Regions from separate parts of the Nocardioides sp. B129/18 genome, predicted to be linked through region 3. Evidence: predicted binding sites of a transcription regulator. Region 3 holds the regulator's gene; each other region holds the start of a gene.

The links. Region 3 encodes LexA, which represses DNA repair genes until DNA is damaged. Its sites were predicted from a motif close to TCGAACANNTGTTCGA; they were not measured.
Region 1: the regulator LexA is predicted to act here: its motif matches at 1,391-1,406, upstream of ACZDWJ_RS03365 (HNH endonuclease signature motif containing protein).
Region 2: the regulator LexA is predicted to act here: its motif matches at 1,235-1,250, upstream of ACZDWJ_RS07850 (HNH endonuclease signature motif containing protein).

What each region holds. Positions count from the first base shown of each region.
Region 1 covers NZ_JBUZJI010000003.1:117,267-119,530, forward strand. Annotated here, with positions in the region: gene ACZDWJ_RS03360 (CobW family GTP-binding protein) at 1-22, shown strand, start outside; gene ACZDWJ_RS03365 (HNH endonuclease signature motif containing protein) at 71-1,378, opposite strand; gene yaaA (peroxide stress protein YaaA) at 1,651-2,264, opposite strand, start outside.
Region 2 covers NZ_JBUZJI010000008.1:17,775-20,038, forward strand. Annotated here, with positions in the region: gene ACZDWJ_RS07845 (6-phosphofructokinase) at 1-973, shown strand, start outside; gene ACZDWJ_RS07850 (HNH endonuclease signature motif containing protein) at 1,263-2,264, shown strand, end outside.
Region 3 covers NZ_JBUZJI010000005.1:94,411-96,674, forward strand. Annotated here, with positions in the region: gene ACZDWJ_RS05455 (alkaline phosphatase D family protein) at 1-441, opposite strand, end outside; gene lexA (transcriptional repressor LexA) at 564-1,361, opposite strand; gene ACZDWJ_RS05465 (LysM peptidoglycan-binding domain-containing protein) at 1,631-2,008, shown strand; gene ACZDWJ_RS05470 (ABC-F family ATP-binding cassette domain-containing protein) at 2,187-2,264, shown strand, end outside.

The DNA of each region.
Region 1 (2,264 bases), on a different contig from region 3:
CCACCGCCGCCTGAGCGAGTGACGGCGCACCGGCAGCCCGGGACCGGGCCTCGGTCGCGGGCTGGGGTGCTCAGGTGGTCGCTGGTTGCTCGGCGGGGTCGTCGAGGAGCATGACGGTGCCGGTGGGTCCGCGTCGGAAGCAGACGCCGGTGGGGCTGGTCCACAGATGGTGCCCTGGATGCTCGGGGTCGGGCCGGTAGCGCCACCCGGAATGCGTCTTCGACCGGTGGTGGTGCCTGCACAGGCAGGCGAGGTTCCACGACGAGGTCGGGCCGCCGGAGTCGAACGGGTCGATGTGGTCGAGGTCGGCGCGCCTGGCGGGGCGTCGGCAGTGGGGGAAGACGCAGGTGCGGTCGCGGACGATGACTTGCTCGCGGAGGAGGGGTGCAGCCTCGTAGGACTCGCAGTGACGTTCGGCGGCGAGGTCGAGGACGGGCCGGATCGTCACCTTCGACGAGCCTGCGCACCAGCCCTTCACGGCGTCGAGGAGCAGCGGGGATCGCGTGGCCTCGAGCGTCGCGATGGGGCCGATGTCGCCGAGGGCGTCGGCGGAGAGGTGGACGTAGAGGATCGTCTCGCGTCGGCGTCTGGGTGCGGGGGTCTCGACAGGCTCGACCACCGACGGGTCTGGGAGGTCGAGGTGCTCCCGCCCGAGCTGTCCAGCAGCCCACGCACGACGTGCGTCGAGGGAGTCGGTGGAGCCGAGCGCGAGGGCCTGGTGGGCCAACTCCGCGAGAGCGGCGTCCAGGTCGATCGCGTCCTCCCGGTCCATCCGGCCGTGGACGTCGACGGTGCCATCCAGACTGGGCTGGTCGACGGCGACGTCGAACCTGCGGTCGTCGGCCTCGAGCCGTTGGCGGATCGCGGCAGCCTCGGGATCGACCTGCTGCTCGGCCAGATTGACGGCCCGCATGATCGCGACCGGCCCGATCGAATGGGCGTACGCGGCGAGGAGCTCATCAGCACGAGCAGCCGCCTCCGCCGACAGGATCATCGTGCGCTCCGCGATCCGGCGCACCTGCCAGGACGTGACCTCCCCGTCGACCAGCCGCGTCCACAGCCGCGGCAGACGGCAGCAGGCCTCGAGGGCCTGGCCCACGAAGATCCGCCCCGACTCCGTGGTCATGCCCAGCACCGCGGCGATCTCGTCACACGCGTACTCCGAGACCATCGGCGCCCCGTCGCCGGCCAACGGCACGAGGGTGTGACAGCCGTCGAGGAACGCAGCATCACCGGCATCAGCGACCACGTGGGCCAGCGCCCAGTCCGCGGCCCGCTGAAGGATCTCCCGGCCGGCGGCGTCCTCGAGTGCCCGGGCCTGCATCGCGTCGCGCAGGATCTCGCTGCGCGGTGCGGTGGGGGGCTTCCGAGTGGCCATGCCTCATTCTATCCGAACACCAGTTCGAACTGAAGGCCTTGTGCATACCCGATGTGCGCGGCTGCGGGGGGTCTCGACAGGCTCGAGCACCGGGGTCTGATGGTGATCGACCACCGGAGTGGCGCTCGACCACCGGGACCGGCGGCGGCCGCGCACCGATGCAGGGCCGGATGCCCCGCCCGCCTGGCTGCGCCTTTCAACGCGAGGCGAACCAGGAGGTCGGCGACGGCGAGGAGGAGGCAAGAAGCAGGCCCCGAGGAGAGGCGACAGGCCTAGAGCTCCGCCACCACCACGTCCAGCTGCGTGCCCTTCGCGCCGGCAGCACCGAGCTCGACCACCCATCCGAGGTCGCGCAGGACCTCGGCCAGGGCAGCCGGCGTGCGCGGGGCGGCGCCCTCCTCGAGCAGCGCGCGCACGATGCGGCCCTTGGTGGCCTTGTTGAAGTGGCTGACGACCTTGCGGACGCCGCCGACCTCGTGGAGCACGCGCACGGTCGCGACGCGCGGGGCGAGGTCGGCCGGCGGGCGCCAGAAGGCGGCGTAGGAGGTCGAGCGGAGGTCGACCAGCAGACCCGGGCCGAGGGCGTCGGTGAGAGCCGGGCCGAGGTGCTCGCGCCAGACGCCGGCCACCGGTCCGAGGCCGGGGAGGGTGGTGTCGCCGGAGAGGCGGTAGGAGGGGATGCGGTCGGCGGGGCGCACGAGGCCGAACAGGCTGGAGGTGACGCCGACGCGGGCGGTCGCGCGGCGCTTGGCGGCGGCCGAGAGGGTCGCGAGGCCGAGCGCGTCGTAGAGCACGCCGGTGTAGATCGCGTCGGCGCGGGCGGTGGGCGCGGTGCGCAGGCCGGCGTCGAGCTCGACGAGGTCGTGCTGGGTGCTGCCGACGCCCA
Region 2 (2,264 bases), on a different contig from region 3:
CCGCGCCGTGGTGCGCAAGGGCGTCCAGGGGCACGGGTTCGAGCTCGTCGGCTACCGCGACGGCTGGCGCGGGCCGCTCGAGGGCCTGACGATGCCGCTCGGCGTCGAGCAGTGCCGCGGCATCCTGCCGCGCGGCGGCACCATCCTCGGCTCCTCGCGCACCAACCCCTTCGGCGTCGATGGCGGCGTCGAGCGGATCCGCGAGAACCTCGCGGCCGACGGCGTCGACGCGCTGGTGGCGATCGGCGGCGAGGACACCCTCGGCGTCGCCACCCGCCTCGCCGAGCTCGGCGTCGACGTCGTGGGCGTCCCGAAGACCATCGACAACGACCTCTCGGGCACCGACTTCACCTTCGGCTTCGACACCGCCGTCAACATCGCCACCGAGGCCATCGACCGCCTCCACACCACCGCCGAGTCCCACCACCGGGTGCTCGTCGTCGAGGTGATGGGTCGTCACGCCGGCTGGATCGCGCTGCACTCCGGCATCGCCGGCGGTGCCAGCGAGGTGCTCATCCCCGAGCAGCCCTTCGACATCGAGGCCGTCTGCGCCCGCGTCGAGACCCGCTTCCAGACCCAATACGCCCCGATCATCGTCGTCGCCGAGGGGGCCGTCCCCGCCGACGGCAGCGGCATGACGCTGACCTCGGGGGAGAAGGACGCCTTCGGCCACGTGCGCCTGGGCGGCATCGGCGACCGCCTCGCCTCCGAGATCGAGCACCGCACCGGCAAGGAGGCCCGTGCGGTCGTCCTCGGCCACGTGCAGCGCGGTGGCACCCCCACCGCCTTCGACCGCTGGCTGGCCACCCGCTTCGGCCTCCACGCCATCGACGCCGTCGCCGACGGCGCCTTCGGCACGATGATGGCGCTGCGCGGCACCCGCATCGAGCGGGTCCCGCTCGCCGAGGGCACGGGGGAGCTGAAGACGGTCAGCCCCGAGGAGTACGCCGAGGCGCAGGTGTTCTTCGGGTGAGGTGACCGAACGGGCTCGCGCTGGGTGGTTCGTGGGACGTTGTGGCCGTCGGCGGCTTCCTGGTCCGCCTGGCGTCGAAAGGCGCACCTAGGAGGGCGGTTCCCCGGGACGCCGCGTCGGTGCGCCGCCGCCGGTGTGCGAGCGCCGGCTTCGATGGTCCCGGTGGGCGTGCGCTGCCCCGGTGGGCGAGCGGCGCCTCGGTGGTCGAGCTTGTCGAGACTCCCGCACCCGCCCGGAATCCCTGTGCACATTCTCTTCCTTTCGAACTGGTGTTCTAGTAGAATGAGGCATGGCCACTCGGAAGCCCCGTCTCCTGCGCGACAGCGACCTGCTGCGCGCAGCGATGCAGGCCAAGCAGGGTGCTGAGGCCCTGGAGCGGGAGGCCTTCCAGCTGGCCGCTGACTGGGCAATCGCCCACACGGTCGCCGATGAGATGGACGCCGCGTTCCTGGTGGGCACGCATTGCGAGGTGGCGATCGCCGGTCCTGGTGCGCCGATGGTCTCGGAGTACTGCTGCGACGAGATCGCAGCCGCTCTCGGGATGTCCACGGACTCCGGGCGGTTCTACGTGGGCCACGCTCTCGAGGCGTGCACGCGTCTCCCGCGGCTGTGGGCCCGGCTCGTCGAGGGCGAGGTAACCGTCGCCCAGGTCCGGCGGATCACCGAGCAGACAATGGTGCTCTCCTTCGAGGCGGCCGCGCGGGCGGATCAGCTGCTCGCGGCGTATGCGCACTCGGTGGGGCGGCGGGCCATCGAGAACGCGGTCAACCTCGCCGAGCAGCAGGTCGATCCCGACCTCGCGGCCCTGCGCCAACGCCTGGCTCGTGACGACCGGCGCTTCGACGTCGCGGTCGACCAGCCGAGTCTCGACGGCACCGTCGACGTGCACGGCCGGATGGACCGCGAAGATGCGATCGACCTGGATGCCGCTCTTGCGGAGCTGGCCCACCAGGCCCTCGCGCTCGGCTCGACCGACTCCCTCGACGCACGTCGTGCGTGGGCTGCTGGACAGCTCGGGCGGGAGCACCTCGACCTCCCAGACCCGTCGGTGGTCGAGCCTGTCGAGACCCCCGCACCCACACGCCGACGCGAGACGGTCCTCTACGTCCACCTCTCCGCCGACGCCCTCGGCGAGATCGGCCCCATCGCGACGCTCGAGGCCACGCGGTCCCCGTTGCTGCTGGACGCGGTGAAAGGCTGGTGCGCGGACGCCTCGAAGGTCACGATCCGGCCGGTGCTCGACCTGGCGGCCGAACGGCACTGCGAGTCCTACGAGGCCGCACCCCTCCTC
Region 3 (2,264 bases):
GGCGTCGTGCGCGGGCGCGGTGCGGGTGCGGCCCACGCGGCTGACCTGGCCGGCCGCCGTGAAGCGGTACCAGTGCCAGGTGGCCGGAGCGAGGCCGCGGACGTCGACCTTGACGGTGTGATCGCGCGCCGCGGAGGTCGCGAAGGTGCCCTTCTTGACGATGCGCCGGAAGCGCCGGTCGGTGGCGACCTCCCACACGACGTCGGTGCGCGGACCGCGGCCGCTGCCGGGCAGTGCGGTGGCGGTGGGCGTCACGCGCGTCCAGAGGACGACGGCGTCGGGGAGCGGGTCGCCCGAGGCGACGCCGTGCTGGAAGACGCGGTGCGTGGCGGCGTCAGCGCTGGAGCCGAGGGCGCCGACGGCGCCGGCCGTGCCGACGGCGACGGGCGCGGAGGCCAGGACGGCGCGGCGGCCGACGGCGGGGAGATCGAGGTGGGTCACGCGCCCTCAACGCAGCAAGGGCTCCGGAGGTGACGGCGCGGGCGGCAGGTGTCGCGGAGGCGTCGCCGAGCGTTCACCCGCGGGCCATCGGGGACGGCCCGCGGGTGGCGTGGCTCACAGGATCACAGGCTGCGCAGCACCGCGGTGACGACGCCGAGGATCCGCGCGTGGGTGCCGTCGATGGGGTCGTAGGCCGGGTTGTGCGGCATCAGCCACACCTGGCCGTCCTTGCGCTGGAAGGTCTTCACCGTGGCCTCCCCGTCGAGGAGCGCCGCGACGATCTGGCCGTTCTCGGCCGTCTGCTCCTGGCGGACGACGACGAAGTCGCCGCTGCAGATGGCGGCGTCGACCATGGAGTCGCCGACGACCTCGAGCAGGAAGAGCTGGCCCTCGCCGACGAGCTGGCGCGGCAGGGGGAAGACCTCGGAGACCTGCTCCTCGGCCAGGATCGGGCCGCCGGCCGCGATCCGGCCGACCACCGGCACGTAGGCCGCGGAGGGGACGGTGTCGCCGATGCCGGTCTCGTCGTAGGAGCTCTCGTCGGCCGAGGAGATCGAGCGCCGGGCGGCGAGGACCTCGGGCAGGAAGACCTCGAGGGCGCGCGGCCGGTTGGCGTCGCGGCGCAGGAAGCCCTTCTCCTCCAGCACGCGCAGCTGGTGGGCGACGCTGGAGGTGCTGGTGAGGCCGACGGCCTGGCCGATCTCGCGCATGCTCGGGGGGAAGCCGCGCTTCTCGATGGCCTCCTTGATGGTGGCGAGCACCTTCAGCTGGCGCTGGGTGAGACCGGTGGCGTCCGGCGGGCCGTCGGGGAGCTCGGAGACGGTCTTGCCGCGCGGCTTCGCAGACGACTTCTCAGGAGAGGTCTCAGGCGAGGTCGGGGAGGCCTTCTCGGCGGGATCGGGGCGGTCGCGGGTCGGCATGGCCTGACGGTAGCGAGACCGGACGCCGGACTCAAACATCTGTTCGAACTCGGCGTGTCCGCAGCCCGGGAGACACGGAGGGTCGGCCGGCCGGCCCTGAGTCGAACACGTGATCGAGATCGCTCTTGTGTTCGATCGAACACCTGATCTACTCTGGATCCAGTTCGAACATCCGTGCGAATCCCGACCCTCGGGCCGCGATCGTCCGGAACTGTCGGCGCCGACCGATAGACATCCGTCGTCCCACTCCCACTTCCCCAGGAGTCCCGATGAGCACCCTGATCCTCCAGCCCGCCGCCCGCCCCGCCCGCTCCGCCGCTCGGCCCGCCGTGCGTCCGGTCGCGCGGCCCTCCGGCACGGTGCGCCTGACCCGGCGCGGTCGTCTGGTGGTCTTCGTGCTCGCCCTCCTGATCGTGCTCGGCACGGGCATCGCGCTGGCGGCCGGCTCGGTGGCCACCCAGGAGCCCGGCACCCCCGAGCCGACCCAGGTCATCGTCGTCCGCTCCGGGCAGACCCTCTGGGACATCGCCGCCGCCCACGCGCAGGACGGTGACGTCCGCGGCATGCTCACCCACCTCCAGCACCTCAACGCCCTCGACGGCGGCCTGGTGCGCGCCGGTCAGCGCCTTCAGGTGCCGCTCGACTGAGCGCAGCGCGGGCCGTCGGCCCGCCTCAGACGTCGTCGGCCGCCTCGACCCCGGCCGACGCCACGGGGAAGACGAGGGGCGGGCCCACGGCCCGCCCCTCGCGCCGTCTCCGGACCCGGCACGCCGGAGGGCGAAATGCGGTCGCCTCCTCGGACGCGGGCAGGGAGGATGGATCCTCGTGGGTCACGTCGACGTCTCCGGAGTCCGCTACGAGCTGCCCGACGGGCGGGTGCTGCTCGACGACGTCTCGTTCCGG